3 regions of the Ohtaekwangia kribbensis genome follow, and region 1 is predicted to be linked to each of the others. Evidence: riboswitches for the same ligand, from Rfam matches in the RefSeq annotation. Region 1 holds a riboswitch; each other region holds the start of a gene.
What was found. A riboswitch is a leader RNA that binds a small molecule or an ion and turns the genes downstream of it on or off. The one in region 1 is predicted to bind S-adenosylmethionine.
Positions count from the first base shown of each region.

Region 1 (5,462 bases):
AGCTCTTTTGCCGCCCATCCTCCGCTTATACCCGTACCTACAACAATAGCATCATAGGTATTTTGTTTTTGCGCTTCAATATTTAGGTTCATGTCTGGTAGGTTTGAACGATTAATTAACGACTTAATATCGTGAATGAAAAATTTAAACTGCTTTTTATGAGCAACAGCATTTTATAACCAGATTCGTGTAATTTTAATCAGTATACAGGTTTATTTATCAGAAGATTTCATCCTTCTGAAACGCATTAGAAAATAACGCTGCGATCGTGTAGTTAGTACGTTACAGCGATTTACCCTACACAGACTCGAATAAAAGCTGGAAACAAACAGAATATAACTATATATTTATTGAATGCTAGCAAGATGCGTGAGCATGTTATACTATGAAACAGACAGGGGCTGAAGAAAATAAAGTTGAAGAAGCAAAGACATTATTGAAGCAGGCTTTTGATTGCAGAAGTTATGATCTGCAAAAAAGTATAGCACTGGCGCAACGTGTCATCACGATAAGTGAACAGATTGAAGATGCTGAACTTTCTGCGCTGGCAAAAAATCAGCTGGCACTATACCTCATGATCCGGGGCGACTACAATAAAGTATTAAGCCTTGCCGAAGATGCCCTGAAGTTTTTTGACAATAACCAGGACATGAAAGGTATAGCAGATGCAAAATATGCTATAGCCGGAGTTCATTATAAAACTGATAATTTTCATTTAGGATTAGTATACCTGCTCGATTGTCTTTTCATCTATCGCAACCTGGGCGATCACTATAACGAAGCGCGCGTACTAAAATCACTCGGTACTATATATGAATACCTGGACGACCAGGAGAATGCTATCAGTTCATATTTAAGTTCGGTTGCTGCCGGGCGCCTTACCAACGATCCCAACCTCGAGTCAAATGCTTACAATCCGCTTTCCGGTATATATCTGAAACGCGGACTTATTGATCTTGCATTGGCTACGGTCGAAAAAAGTATTACGCTAAAAAAACAAACCAACGACATACGCGGACTTGGTTTTTCACTCTACGGTCGCGGCAAAGTATATATCAAACTCAAACGCTTTGATGAAGCGCTGGAAGACCTGAATCAATCACTCAAGATACACCTGGAAGCAAGCGATCAATTGGGTATTGCCATGACGCACAACAAACTCGGTGTACTCTATTATGAGCTTGGTAAAAATGACAAAGCCTGCGAGCACCTGGAGCTGGCACAACAGGTGGCCAACCAGTATAACATCCGGTTTGTACGCTATAAATCGCTGTATAATCTTCACCTGGTAGCGCGCAGTGAAGGTAAGTTAGACGAAGCGATTCGTTACCTGGATGAGTATATCGTGATCAAGGAATCGCTTGTCGTGTCTCATACTTATAACGCTGTAAAAAGTTATGAAGCCATCGCGAAAGTAAAATTTCTGGAAATGGAGGCCGAGATACAGCGCAGCAAAACAGAGATCATTGAAAAGAAAAATGCCGAACTCGACTCATTCTTTTATCGTGTCTCACACGATCTGAAAGGCCCTATATCTTCGCTGCTCGGCTTGAATAACCTGATGAAGCTTGAGATCAAAGACGAGCACATCCTAAAGTATATTGATATGTATCAGTCACAGATTGTGCGCATTGATAATATCGTGCTTGATCTCATCAACATTACACGCATGAACCACATGGAGGTTAAGCGCACAAAGATAGATTTTGAGACACTGCTGAATGACTGCATCTCTACCTATCACTTCCTGGAAAACTTTAAGCACATACGGTTTACCATTGAAGTTGAAGCCGGTCTTGAATTTTACTCCGAGTGGGCGATTGTCAATACTATTCTGCAGAATCTTATCGAGAATGCCATCAAGTATTCTATGCCGGAGAAAGAGCCTACCGTGCGCATTGCAGTTTCGCGCGATGATAATTTTCTGATCATTATTGTAGAAGATAATGGTATAGGTATAGATCCGCGATTGCAGTCAAAAGTTTTTAATATGTTCTTCCGTGCAAACGATCATGTAGAAGGTACAGGGCTCGGGCTCTATATTTTGAAACGTGCCGTGGAGCGTTTGCATGGCGAAGTGTCTGTTAAAAGTGAAGTGTATCAAGGTACAGCGTTCACGGTAAAATTGCCATTTCAGAAGCCCTGACCGAATTTTCATCTGAATTACTAACAGTTGTACGCGAATCGCAGTAAAAAATTTTTCCCGCAAGACTTGGAAACAACTTTCGCAGACTCTACGTTTGTGGTATCAAAGTCGAATAAGCACTCTTGCTTGATCGATTTATAAAGAAGCGCGGAGAGACAGGCTCTAAGAAGCGCTAGCAACCACTCCCGATAATAAGGAAAAGGTGCTAAATCCTGACTCCGGTTTGGATGGTCCATGCCGGGAAATATAAACCGATGAAAATGAAAAGCATCATTAACACCATCATTTCCGGGTCAGGCTTGCATAGCCTCCGTGCTTATCTTTCCGAAATTATTCATGCTATTAACAACTGCATGTGCAACGCATGTTGTTGTTGCGCGTACTGTTGCTGCTAATCTATAGCGCACCGCTTTCAGCAACAGACGAGTCTCACGATCTGCCATACGTGACAGGCATGATTACGGCTACGTATACTTCTCTATAGCAAAAATCCTCTTTCAGAAATTTTAGTCATTCACCCGAATAAAAAAATATAGTTATGTCAAATCTACATTTTGAAACCCTCCAACTCCATGCCGGCCAGGAAATCGATCCTACAACCCGCTCACGTGCTGTACCTATTTATCAGACTACGTCCTATACATTTAAGGACTCTGAACACGGTGCCAATCTTTTTGCATTAAAAGAATTTGGCAATATATATACCCGCATCATGAACCCGACAACCGATGTGTTTGAAAAACGCATTGCTGCCCTCGAAGGCGGTGTCGCTGCACTCGCTACAGGCTCGGGACAAGCTGCACAATTTTTAGCACTCAATAACATTCTTCAGACTGGTGATAACTTTGTCTCCACTTCCTTTCTATATGGAGGTACCTATAACCAGTTCAAAGTTGCTTTCAAACGCCTCGGTATAGATGCGCGCTTTGCTGAAGGTGATAAACCAGAAGCTTTCGAAAAGCTGATTGACAAGAATACAAAAGCACTATATCTGGAAACGATTGGTAACCCGGGCTTTAACATTCCTGATTTTGAAGCCATCGCAGCGCTTGCTAAAAAACATGATCTGCCACTTATTGTTGATAATACATTTGGTGCTGCCGGATACTTGTTCCGCCCGCTGGAACATGGCGCACATATAGTAGTACAATCGGCAACAAAATGGATTGGTGGTCATGGTACATCTATAGGTGGTGTAATTGTAGATGGCGGAAACTATAACTGGGGCAATGGCAAATTTCCACAGTTCATAGAACCATCCGAAGGATATCACGGTCTTAAATTCTGGGAAGTATTTGGTGAAGGTAATCCGCTGGGCTTACCAAATATAGCCTTCATCATCCGCGCACGCGTGGAAGGTCTGCGTGATTTCGGACCATCCTTAAGTCCGTTCAATTCATTCCTGTTGCTGCAAGGACTTGAGACACTTTCACTGCGCGTACAGCGCTCGGTAGATAATGCACTTGCCCTGGCACAGTGGCTTGAGCAACACGAACTGGTAGAGAGTGTAAACTACCCGGGCTTAACAAGCAGCACCTATCACAAGCTTGCTAAAAAATATTTACGCAATGGTTTTGGTGGGGTATTCTCTTTCACGCTGAAAGGTACCAAGCAACACACCGCTAAATTTGTAGACAGCCTTAAACTGATTAGTCACCTGGCAAATGTAGGCGATGCTAAAACACTCATCATTCAACCTTCCGCTACAACCCATCAGCAACTCAATGAAGAAGAACAGATCACAGCCGGTGTACTGCCTACCCTGCTGAGAATTTCTGCCGGCATTGAACACATTGATGATATCAAAGCAGACCTGCAGCAGGCATTTGCAAAAGTATATGAAGGAGAATTGATAGCCTGATTAAAGTATAAATCCTAGTTAAAGTTAAGTATAAATGCATCCGTTCCCTCTCCCCGCCATAGGGAGAGGTGAAACGGGTGAAGCACTACCACCACCATGGAAAAACACGATCACACCTTTCACTACAATCATCCGTTCGATCTTGAGTCGGGATCAACTTTGCCCGGCTTCCAGTTGAAATATACTACCCTTGGAAAACTCAACCACGAACGCTCTAACATTGTGTGGGTATGCCACGCATTGACGGGCAGTTCTGACTTTACCGATTGGTGGGGCGATCTGTTTCGTGAAGGAAGTGCTTTCGATCCGAAAGATCATTTTATTATTTGCGCCAATATACTAGGTGGATGCTACGGCTCTACCGGCCCGCTGTCAATCAATCCGGATAACGGTAAACCTTTTTATCACACATTTCCATTGTTAACGAATCGCGATGTAGTGCGCGCGTTCGATCTGTTGAGACAGGAACTCAAAATTGAAAAGATACATACCCTGCTGGGGGGTTCACTCGGAGGGCAACAGGTTGTAGAATGGGCCGTTCAGCAACCGGATGTATTCGATCATATAATTCCCATGGCATGCAATGCATTTCATTCACCATGGGGTATAGCCTTTAATGAAGCACAGCGGTTAGCCATTGAAGCTGACCCTACGTGGAAAGAAAGTGATGTGCGTGCCGGTTCGGAAGGACTGAAAGCTGCACGTGCTATAGGCATGATATCATACCGGTATTATGAAACATTCAATCAGACACAGGTTGAAAAAGGTAACGAGAAGCTGGATGAGTTTCGTGCTGCTACCTACCAGCGTTACCAGGGACAAAAGTTGGTGAATCGCTTCAACGCATTTACATACTGGACTCTTTCCAAGATTATGGACAACCATAACGTGGGAAGAAATCGTACTGGTGTAAAAGAAGCCCTGCACACTATAAAAGCAAAAACATTAGTAATCGCCATAGATACAGATATACTCTTCCCGGTGAGTGAACAGAAATTCCTGGCAGAGAATATACCGCATGCACAGTATGCCGAGCTGGTATCGCTGTATGGTCATGACGGATTTTTAGTAGAGTTCGAACAATTGGACACCATCATAAAGCAGTTCTATCAACAGAAAACATTAAGTCAGGTATTATCATGAGAAAAAAATTGAAGTTAGGTCTCTTCGGGTTTGGATGTGTAGGTCAGGGTCTATATCACGTTTTGCACGAAACCCATGGTGGTGTGCAAGCAGAGATTAAAAAAGTATGCGTAAAAAACAAGAACAAGCAACGCCCGGTAAAGGAAGATTTTTTTACGTTTGATAAAGAAGAAATTCTGAATGACGCCGAGATCGATGTAGTTGTAGAACTGATTGATGACGCGCAGGCTGCTTATGAAATTGTGAAGACTGCCCTGCTGCATGGCAAAGCTGTAGTAACGGCCAACAAAAAAATGCTGGCAGAGCACATGG
Region 1 covers NZ_JBHTKA010000003.1:423,917-429,378, forward strand. Annotated here, with positions in the region: gene ACFQ21_RS12475 (GMC oxidoreductase) at 1-92, opposite strand, end outside; gene ACFQ21_RS12480 (tetratricopeptide repeat protein) at 386-2,146, shown strand; SAM riboswitch class I at 2,279-2,399, shown strand; gene ACFQ21_RS12485 (O-acetylhomoserine aminocarboxypropyltransferase/cysteine synthase family protein) at 2,685-4,007, shown strand; gene ACFQ21_RS12490 (homoserine O-acetyltransferase family protein) at 4,104-5,150, shown strand; gene ACFQ21_RS12495 (homoserine dehydrogenase) at 5,147-5,462, shown strand, end outside.

Region 2 (5,462 bases), on a different contig from region 1:
TGAAGGCTACGCTGGCAATGAGATAATCTTTACATCGCGCAATGGTAAAAAAGATGATGACGAACGCGCCAAAGGACTACGCGCCATCAGCAGCATGGGCCTGGAAGATAACACCGGTATAGGTTTATCGGTAGTAGAAAAAGGCGGGGTAATTGAAGTGCAGCAATTGAAGAAGATGGATGGTCCTGATGTCATCATCAAAGTTCCCAAAGGAGTCGTGGTGTCTTATTCCCATACATCACCGTATGGCGATCGTGTAACATTCAAGAACTTTGAAGGTGAGATCGAAGTATCAACTGTACACAACGGTGTTGTACTAAACAACACAACCGGCCCGATGACGATCAAAACTGTACACGGTGACATTGACGCTTCCCTGAGTCCGAATATAAAGAACCCTGTATCGATCATATCGGTACACGGCCATGTAGATGTAGCCTTCCCTACTACACTGAAAGCAAACCTAAAATTAGGCACGGTATACGGAGAGATCTTTGTTGATCCAGATTTCAAGATCGAGATCGAGAAGACCAACAACATGGTAAAATATAGCGACAATGTAAGCGGCAAGCTCAACGGTGGTGGATTGGACATCTACTTGTCTTCCACACACAGCAATGTATACCTCCGGAAGAAATAAAATCTGACTGCTTCGATCTATACCTATCGATCGGAGCAGCTTCACCCCCAAACTTCTTGCTATGAAAAATATACTGTTCATCATAGTCGGGCTTATTATTCCGGTAAAGGAATACGCGCAAACCGCTATCAACAAATCTATCGCGGTTAAGCCCGGACAAAATATAGTCATGCACTTCGATTACCCCGAACTGGTCCGGGTTAGCACCTGGGATAAAAATGAAGTCTCCATCCAGGGAACTGTAAGTATCAACAACGGAGAAAATGATAATGCGTTTACATTAGACCTCTCTGTATCTGGTAATACGGTTAACATTCGCAGCCAGATTGCTGACATGAAAAACCTGCCCCGGTTCTATACAATTAAAGATGGTACGCAAACCATCACTTTTAAAAACAAGGAAGAACTCGATAAATACAAACAGCAAACCGGCAAGAGTAAATTTGATATGATGTCTAATGGCGTTGATATTGAAATTGTACTGGAGATTAAGGTACCGCGTAACACCGACACCCGTGTTGAATCTGTTTATGGAACGGTGGAGATCAAAGAGTTTACCGGGCCGCTCTCCGTTACATCTACATACGGTGCTGTAGATGCAGCCCTGGTTGAAAAAGCAACGGGAGAGCTAGTCGCTGAAACAAATTATGGCGAGATCTTCACTAACCTGGAAGCCAAGTTTGGCGGCATGGACAAGGATGAACATTTTCACACCTATGTCTCTGCAAAACCGGGCAATGGTCCACGCTATAGCTTCGAATCAAAATATGGCAATGTATACATACGCAAGGCCAATCCATAAAGTATATCCCTGCTATATATCCGGTGAAACAGGGTCGATGGTTTATTGGTTAAAAAAACTTGCTGCAAAAGCTGTCTCATTGATTTGGTTGCGCAAAACACCCTGACCACCCGATAATGCCGGGGATGAAGAGCTCGCTATACTGCGGGCTCTTTACATGTATACAATGTGGTATCTTTATTGCTTCTGAAGAAATACCTGAACCCACGCATTATGGAACTTAACTACCATTGGATCAACCTGCTCGTTTGTTCGGAGCACTGCAAGGCCCGCTCTTCTGCGTAATACCAGGCAACTGCTTTTTACCATGAAAATTTATGACTGGGCGCGGTAGCCCATTTTTGAAGTAGATGACGAACTATTTCTGACATCGATTCGCAAATCATGGCAGCCAATGAATTATAGCGGTGCTTTAAAATTCTAAATATTTTTTTCAAAAAGATTTGCACGTTAACGATTAATACTGATATTTGTCTATCGATTTAGTAGACAAATCAATTCTCACCAGATTGGTTTTATACAGAAGGGAGTAGAGACTAGGCTCAGCGATCCCCTAGCAACCTATCAACCGCAGGTTGAAAAGGTGCTAATTCCTACCAATAAAAAAAATTGGAACTATAAAATTTTTAACCAACATGAAACACACAAAAAATTTCTCCGTTCGTAACAGTATGTACGCCCAGGCCATCAACATGAATTACTGTATGAACAACTGTTGTTGTTGATTTCGCCTTTTCAAAAATCCCCTATAGAAATTTTAATGACTTGCAAACACTGCATCCTCGCGCGGGGAATGCACAGGGAATATTTTGTACCGCAAAAAACAAGCGTATGAAAATGAACTGTTTCCATATACTATACCGATGTTGATGAGCACTGAATTCATCACACCCTTACTAAATATATACTTATACGTCCACCTTAACATTGAACGATCATGGCTTCTTATAAAAAATTCACATTCGAAGGTACATTAACAACAGAACAAATTGAGTTCTTTCAAAAGAACGGCTTCATTCACTTTGAAAACTATGCGTCACAGGAAACTGTTGATACTATTATTAACTCTACCGAGCAGGTGCAACGCCAGTGGGTAAAATCAAATGTTCAGAAAGTAAATGGTGTGCCGATCAAATATGGTACAGATGAAAATGGTGATACCATTGTACAACGTTTTGCATTTACCAATCAACACAGCGATGCCGTAAGAGCATTCGCCAACAACCCGGCTCTGCAGGCATTAAAAGTCTTAATGCCGGAAGGCGCACGCCTCGGTCTCGAAGAGAAAGATGGTGTGGTATTCAATCACTATGTCAATACAGAAGGAAGTAATTTCTACCACATGGGCTGGCATACCGATAGCGCACGTGATATATTCTACGGTAAGAAAGTAGCGCCTATGTTAAACATCGGCTTTTACCTGGATGATTCTACAGCCGATAAAGGCGGACTCCGCGTTTTGCCCGGCACCCATAAACAAGGACTGTGGGATTTACTCTTCCGAAAAAAATACTACCTGAATAACTATGGCGATAAAGACGAGGTATTGGTAGAAGCAAAAGCAGGCGACCTCGTTATTCACGATGGCAGAATATGGCATCGCGTGGCGCCATCGCCACTGACCGGTGCAGCCAGTCGCAGAAGAGTAATGTATATACCGATGATCGTGGGTAAGTATAAACCTAAAACGGAGCAAAGCACAACACCGCTATACCTGCACCTGCTGCCACTGGTAGGAAGTAAGAAACATAAAAATCTTATTCCGGCATTCCGCAAGGCTGCCTGATGGACTATATAAAACTGTTACGCTAAAATTAAACTACAACCATGTTCACATTTTTTGAAAGACCGGTCGGCATTATATACGGCCACCCTGAACAATATAATCCCTTGTTTGAAAAGCTGCTGACGCGGGGAATTCCCTATGAAATAATAAATCCGGCAGACCACCTGTATGATCCTGCCCAATATGAAGTGCCCTATAGCCTCGTGTTCAACGACATGAGTTCACCACCTTACCTGGCGCACAACGCACTGGGTATTGCTCAAACCGTAGAATATGTAAAACATGTGGAAAAGGTAAGTGGTGTACACAACAGCAGTCAGGTTGTAAACGGGTCGCGCGTTACGGAGATTATCAGTACCCGGTCGCGACAACTGGCCCTGTTCGCTTCGCTGGGTATACCTTTTCCGAAAACACGCATCGTGAGCAGCATTGACCAGTTGCTGGCCGCCAGCAATGAACTTCGCTTCCCAATCATTATAAAGAGTAATGGCATCAGCGATCCTGCTGTTACCATGCGCTTTGAAAGTGCAAACGAACTGGTGAATGCCCTCGTAAAAGATGAACTGCATTTACAAAACGATAAGTCATGGCTGGTGCAAGAGTATATCCGGCCCAAGGGCAACCATATCAACCGCGTTGAGATTCTGAATGGTCGCGTGCTCTATGCTGTTAAAATATACCATGCCGGTGACGAACCCGAGCGCTGGCCGATTGAAGTTAAAGCGAGTGTATTTGCACCATCCCTGGAAATTCTGAACACGCTGGAGAGAATAGCGCATGCAGCTTTGATCGATACCGGCAGCATCGAATATGTTACCGATCGAAAAACAAACCAGGTATATTTCTATGCGATCCGCCCGCATACAAGTTCACGCAGCATACATATTGAAGGCATTGATTTTAATCCGCTAGATCACCTCAGTCAATACCTCGAGCAGCGGTTGCAAAAGATAAGAGAGATCGCGCTTACCATTTAAAAAAAATTATAGCACGAATACTTGCATATAAAGTATCGTTACTTACATTTGTCTATAGATTTGGTAGACAATAAAAATTATACCGGGTAACAGTGACGTAAAACGGTATATACAAATCTGGTCAGGTGAGTTGAGATCCTCTTCCGGCCATGAACAAAACGGCTTCCGGATGCACCGGTCTTAAAAAGAATTTTGGTGGAATTTCTCGAAAGACACTGGTGCATTCCGTAGCCACCAAGCCACTCTCCTGCTACATTCTCCGTTCATGAAGCTTCACCGTTTTTGTTTTCATATGTTCTTTCGGGTTGAGTACATTTATACATTCTTAGTTTATCACGCGCCCAACATATGAGTACTGCAACACAGACCTTAAGCGAAAAAAAAGGATTTGTATTACATGAAGACTGGACAGCCGTAGCGCTGGGAGGTATCACAATTCTTTTTTCACTTCTCTGGTTTATTATACCAACACCGGCATTCTCCTGGAAAGAAGGAAACGACATCACTGAAAAAATATTAGCCAGTGAAAATCTCTTCAAGATCGGTGCGCAATTCCTCTATAGTTTCGCGATTGCTATACTGGGAACGCTGTTAACCGGCAAACCTGTAAAAAATATGCTCGTTGTTTTTCCGGTGTTATATATACTTACGGTAATAGCCGTAGCACTGGCCGGGAACAGCGCGATAAAATCATTGAACCTGGAAGCTGTTATCTTCAGTCTCTCCATCGGTTTACTCATCAGCAATACGCTTCCGCTTCCGCAGTGGTTTCGTTCGGCACTCTCTACTGAATTATTTGTAAAGACCGGGCTCGTGTTACTCGGCACCGGAGTTATTTTCTCCGATATACTCAAGGCAGGTGGTCTCGGTCTCATTCAGGCACTCGCGGTTGTAGTGAGCGTTTGGTATTTCGCATACTGGATCTGCAAGAAGCTAAAGCTTGATGAAGAGTTAACCATGATGATCTCCAGCGCAGTTTCCATCTGCGGTGTATCGGCTGCCATCGCTACGGCCGGTGCTATACAAGGTGATTCTAAAAAGCTCTCGTATGTTATATCATTGGTACTGATCGTTGCTATTCCGATGATGATCTTCATGCCCTATATCGCGAACTACTTTCACTTTCCGCAGGAAGTTACGGGCGCATGGCTCGGGGGTAGTATTGATACAACGGGTGCGGTAGTGGCTTCCGGAACGCTCGTAGGTGAAACAGCACTCAAGATCAGCACGATCGTTAAATTTTCTCAAAACGTTTTG
Region 2 covers NZ_JBHTKA010000014.1:221,743-227,204, reverse strand. Annotated here, with positions in the region: gene ACFQ21_RS26860 (DUF4097 family beta strand repeat-containing protein) at 1-640, shown strand, start outside; gene ACFQ21_RS26855 (hypothetical protein) at 702-1,442, shown strand; SAM riboswitch class I at 1,955-2,066, shown strand; gene ACFQ21_RS26850 (phytanoyl-CoA dioxygenase family protein) at 2,380-3,228, shown strand; gene ACFQ21_RS26845 (ATP-grasp domain-containing protein) at 3,270-4,205, shown strand; gene ACFQ21_RS26840 (YeiH family protein) at 4,554-5,462, shown strand, end outside.
Region 2: it holds a riboswitch for S-adenosylmethionine, as region 1 does, so the genes downstream of both, ACFQ21_RS26850 (phytanoyl-CoA dioxygenase family protein) here and ACFQ21_RS12485 (O-acetylhomoserine aminocarboxypropyltransferase/cysteine synthase family protein) in region 1, are expected to answer to the same signal.

Region 3 (5,462 bases), on a different contig from region 1:
AAATGAAATGGTTATACAGCGTCCTAACCGCGTACAGTTCGGACTAAACTTTACCGCTGGTTTTCTGTTTGAACCGGTTCGGTATCGTGAGGTAGTACTTACGCTGCGTTATGAACTTGGTCACAGTTACCTGAGTCGTGAGAGCGATGGTGTATTCAGTCCTACATTTCCTTCGTTCAGTGAATCGCAGAAAATCAGAAACCAGGGATTCCGTATATCACTCGCCTATCTTATCGACTTGAAAGTTGAAGAGCGTAAGCGCGGTAAGAGTACCATCGACAGAAAAAGACCTAAATAGCAGAGGTCATTCTCTGTTCATACTGGTATATAGCTTTAGAAGTTTAGCTTCTGCTGGGCAACGCTTTGCTCGTACAAGTGTAGCATAATGCCATCTTTCAAACCTACTTCCGGTACAAGTATACTGGCTGCATGAGCCCATTCCATAACCTGCAGGTAAATATGGCTGGCGGGTATAATTACATCCGCGCGATCGGGGTTCATCTGTAACTTATAGATACGTTCCTCGAGCGAGTAACCTTCCACCATGTCGCGTATCTCTTTCACTTTCTTTACCGACATGATGCTGCCCGGTTTTAGTTTAGCGAGTTCAAATATCTTGCTGATGTTACCACCGGTACCAACGGCAGTTACTTTGCCGTAGTCTTTTTTTACGTTGTCTTTGATCCAGCGCTCCATATCCTCCCACATAATCGGAGAGTCTATTTGTTCGAGCACGCGTACCGAACCAATCTTGAACGAACGTGTCTTGATTTTTTTACCGGCCACATACAAGTTCAATTCAGTACTACCACCACCCACATCAATATGCAGATATGTTTTATCCGTTAAGTACGAGCTTATGGCACGGTTGATCAATTCAGCTTCGCGATTGCCATCAATCACATGAATAGTTATACCCAGTTCTTCTTTTACCTGGTTGGCCAGTTCAAGACCGTTGTCGGATTCGCGCATGGCCGATGTAGCACAGAACATATAGTCATCTACCTCATACAACTCCAGCAGCAGTTTATAGGCCGTCATCAGTTTTTTGAATTTGGCGATGCTGGCGTTGCTGATTCGGTTGGTGGTAAATACATCGTGTCCTAATCGTAACGGAAAGCGAACGTATTCCAACTTTTTGAATACAGGTTGTGTCTGATTATTAGCCAGCACGGTAGAAACCTGAAAGCGTATAGCGTTAGAACCGATGTCGATGGCAGCTAGTTTCATGCGTTGGGTGTGTTGTTGAGATAAGGGTGTCGAACGAGGTCGCGGTTCATCAGCGAACCGGATGTGAAGAAGCGAGCATGTATACTACAACTAAAAATCATATCCGCTATAGTGGTTTGACGGCACAAAGATCATCAAATCATTTATTTTGAACGTCTTCTTCAAAGTTAAATTTTAATAAACGTTTGTGCTTATGATAAAACGCAGGATTGTACTTTATATGGTGCCGACACTTCTGTTGTTGGTACTTTCAGGTTGCTGGGTGAATGAGTACTCTTCGTATGATGATCCCGTAGAAGGATATCGCCCGGTATATGGAACCTCACAAACGCAAGAGGTCACGTTAACCAGTGCACGATCTGTGAATAACCCCGGAAAGATTTATGTATACGGACGTTTTCTATTGGTGAATGAGGTGAACAAAGGTATACATGTATTCGACAACACCACTCCGGAGAATCCGAAGGCAATAGGTTTTGTACAGTTACTGGGAAATACCGACATGGCTATACGAAACAATGTGTTGTATGCCGACCACATGGGAAATCTCGTAGCGCTGGAAGTACATGATTTCGAAAAACTTACCAGCATCGGAACGTTATCGCTGCAAGACTGGAACCTTGGTATTCCGCCACCGGCAGGTTACTATTTTGAATGCGTTGACCAGACCAAAGGCATTGTAACAGGATGGAAGAAAGCAACCCTTACAAAATACGAATGTTATGCGAGCTACTAAATTAATATTCTTTCTGTTGCTGATTTGCATCGCAGCATGCGAATCAGACTCCTCCAGTGAACTGAATAACTCACAGGGAACAGGCGGCTCGATGACGCGGTTCGCGATCAGCAACGGCTATATGTATATAGCCAGCCAGAGCACGATTTCCGTGTTTGATATACGGAACAATACATTTGAAAAAATAAATACGATCTCCACCAATGGCGGCCTTGAAACAGTCGTGGCAAGAGGCGAGTACCTATACCTCGGTGCTACCGATGCAATGTATATCTATAGTATAGCAGATCCGGTAACACCCACGTTCATTTTCAGGTATGCGCATATAGTTTCATGCGATCCGGTTGTAGTGCAGGGCGATCGGGCCTTTGTTACATTACGTGCCGGCAGCGCTTGTAATCGCGGAGCCAATGCACTGGAGATAATCGACATCACCAATAAAAATAATCCTTCGCTGATTGCTAACTACCCGATGTTATCACCACACGGTCTTGGTGTCGATGGTAATCTGTTGTTCATCTGCGAAGGCGAACATGGTCTTAAAGTATTCGATATTCAAAATGAACGATCTATACAGCTGAAACACCACATCGAAAATATACATGCCTACGATGTTATACCCAATAATGGTATTTTGTTGCTGACAGGAGAAGACGGTGTATTTCAATACCGCTATGATCAGCAAACCGGTACGCTCATCTTACTAAGCAAAATCCCCGTGTCGCGTACGGAAGTATAGCATTGCTGATAACGATTAACCAATAACGATTAACCAATAACGACTAACGCCCCGGTGACACGTACAACTCTATCTCTACTACTCGCCTTACTAGGTACGATCGCCCATGCCCAGGATTCACTTCGCTATCAGAAACTAGTGCCGAGGCATGCGTTGAAATTCAGTCCGTTTCATTTGATTAATTTTTATCCAACACTCGAGTTCTCATACGAGAAGAAAATTACCCGCACGTTTACAGCACAGGCAGAGTATGGACATGTGATCAACTATACGAACCAGGATGAATCGTATCGCGACAAGCGCGGCTATAAAATGAAACTCGAAGTGCGAAAATACTTTGCACCTATTGTATACCGAAGGTTGATTTTTTATGGTGCAGCCGAGTATTACAAAAACGATATTGAATTCGACAGACTATTCCGCCAGCAGGAATGTTTTGGTAATGACTGCGAGCATACCATTATACGCTATCACTATTACCCGGTGCAGTATAATGAACAAGGCTTCAGTGTAAAGTTTGGACTGATCAAGTACTTTTTCTCCGATTTTTTTCTCGATGTAAACTCCGGGTGGACCATACGATTTGTTGACTATGATGAGGTAAGACCAAACGGTATACCGGCCTTTCCGGAAGGAATGGAAGATGATTTGTTTTTTGATATACCCAATGAAGAAGATCGTGTGGTACCCTGCCCGGTGTTAGGTATCAGAATAGGGTATCGTTTACGGTAAGTTGTTTTGTAGTTTCATTCCTATTCATTTTCTTTGCCAAAGCTTATCCAGAAAGACCGAGGGAATGGGCCCGATGACGTCTTAGCATCCTATTCGTTAGCTATGTTAACGAATGTTGTGCTAAATCCCTTTCGTTACTTTGCATGATGTAACGGAAAAGATAAGTTAACCCACCTTACAGTGGCTCTCTGGATAGCAATAACTAAACGCGGAGGGCTTTATGAAAATCGAAGACATTTTAAAGGAACGTATACTCGTGATTGATGGTGCTATGGGTACCATGATCCAACGGTATAAACTTGAGGAAGAAGATTTCCGGGGAGAGCGTTTTAAAGATCATGGCTTCCCGCTCAAAGGAAACAATGATATTCTTTCAATAACTCGTCCTGATATTATCAAAGCTATACATCGCCAGTACCTTGAAGCGGGTGCTGATATTATCGAGACCAACACATTCAGCGGTACTACCATCGCGCAAGCCGATTATCACCTGGAAGACGCGGTATATGATCTGAACTATTACTCAGCAAAAATAGCGAAAGAGGTAGCCGAAGAATTTACGAAGAAAGATCCCAGCAAACCTCGCTTTGTAGCAGGTGCTATGGGGCCAACCAATAAGACGGCTTCCCTTTCACCAGATGTAAATAACCCTGGCTTTCGTGCCATTACATTTGATGAACTCGCACTCGCATTCAAGCAACAAGCGAAAGGACTTATTGATGGCGGAGCAGATATACTCTTGCTTGAAACCATCATTGATACACTCAATGTAAAAGCAGCTTTGTTTGCTATACAGGAGTTGTTTGATGAGATAGGAAGAAAGTTACCCATCATGGTATCGGGTACAATAACGGATGCGAGTGGTCGCACACTTTCCGGACAAACCACCGAGGCATTCCTGATTTCGGTTTCGCATGTACCCTTACTAAGTATAGGATTGAACTGTGCGTTGGGTGCGAGCCAGCTAAGACCTTACCTGCAAGTACTCAATGAGAAGGCTCCGTACTTCGTGAGTGCTTATCCGAACGCAGGACTTCCCAACGAGTTTGGTCATTACGATCAGACACCCGAGGAAATGGGACAACAGGTTGAAGTCTTTTTGAAAGAAGGACTGATCAACATTGTTGGCGGTTGCTGCGGAACAACACCCGAGCATATTAAACTGATTGCTGAGATAGCGAAGAAATATAACCCCAGAGGAGTAGTAGAAGAACATGTCTAAATATTTATTGTTAAGTGGACTGGAGGGAGTCACCATTACTCCCAGTTCTAACTTTGTCAATATAGGTGAGCGAACCAATGTTACCGGCTCCGCCAAATTCTTAAAACTCATTAAAGAAGATAAGTTTGAAGAAGCACTCGAAGTAGCATTGGACCAGGTGCGCGGAGGCGCGCAGGTTATTGATGTGAACATGGACGAAGGGATGTTGGATTCCAAAGCAGCCATGGTGCGCTACCTGAACCTGATGGCATCCGAACCGGAGATCGCGGTTGTACCCGTGATGGTTGACTCGTCCAAATGGGAAGTGATTGAAGAAGGTTTGAAATGTCTGCAGGGAAAAGGTATAGTCAACTCGATCAGTTTAAAGTCTGGTGAAGAAGAGTTTGTACGACAAGCCAAACTTGTAAGACGTTACGGAGCTGCTGTCGTAGTGATGGCATTCGATGAACACGGGCAGGCCGATACATACGAGAGAAGAATTTCCATTTGCAAACGCGCGTATGATATACTGGTGAACGAAGTAAAGTTTCCGCCACAGGACATCATTTTCGATCCGAATATATTTCCCGTAGCAACGGGTATAGAAGAGCATCGGAACTATGCGCTCGATTTCTTCAAAGCAACCAAATGGATCCGTGAAAATCTTCCGGGTGCGCACGTGAGTGGTGGTGTGAGTAACGTGTCGTTCAGCTTCCGCGGTAATCAGAAAGTGCGCGAAGCCATGCACTCAGCATTTCTATACCACGCTATACAACATGGAATGGATATGGGTATAGTAAACCCAACGATGCTGGAAGTATATG
Region 3 covers NZ_JBHTKA010000015.1:166,893-172,354, forward strand. Annotated here, with positions in the region: gene ACFQ21_RS27540 (outer membrane beta-barrel protein) at 1-298, shown strand, start outside; gene ACFQ21_RS27545 (Ppx/GppA phosphatase family protein) at 334-1,230, opposite strand; gene ACFQ21_RS27550 (hypothetical protein) at 1,424-1,966, shown strand; gene ACFQ21_RS27555 (LVIVD repeat-containing protein) at 1,953-2,705, shown strand; gene ACFQ21_RS27560 (hypothetical protein) at 2,760-3,437, shown strand; SAM riboswitch class I at 3,478-3,604, shown strand; gene ACFQ21_RS27565 (homocysteine S-methyltransferase family protein) at 3,658-4,659, shown strand; gene metH (methionine synthase) at 4,652-5,462, shown strand, end outside.
Region 3: it holds a riboswitch for S-adenosylmethionine, as region 1 does, so the genes downstream of both, ACFQ21_RS27565 (homocysteine S-methyltransferase family protein) here and ACFQ21_RS12485 (O-acetylhomoserine aminocarboxypropyltransferase/cysteine synthase family protein) in region 1, are expected to answer to the same signal.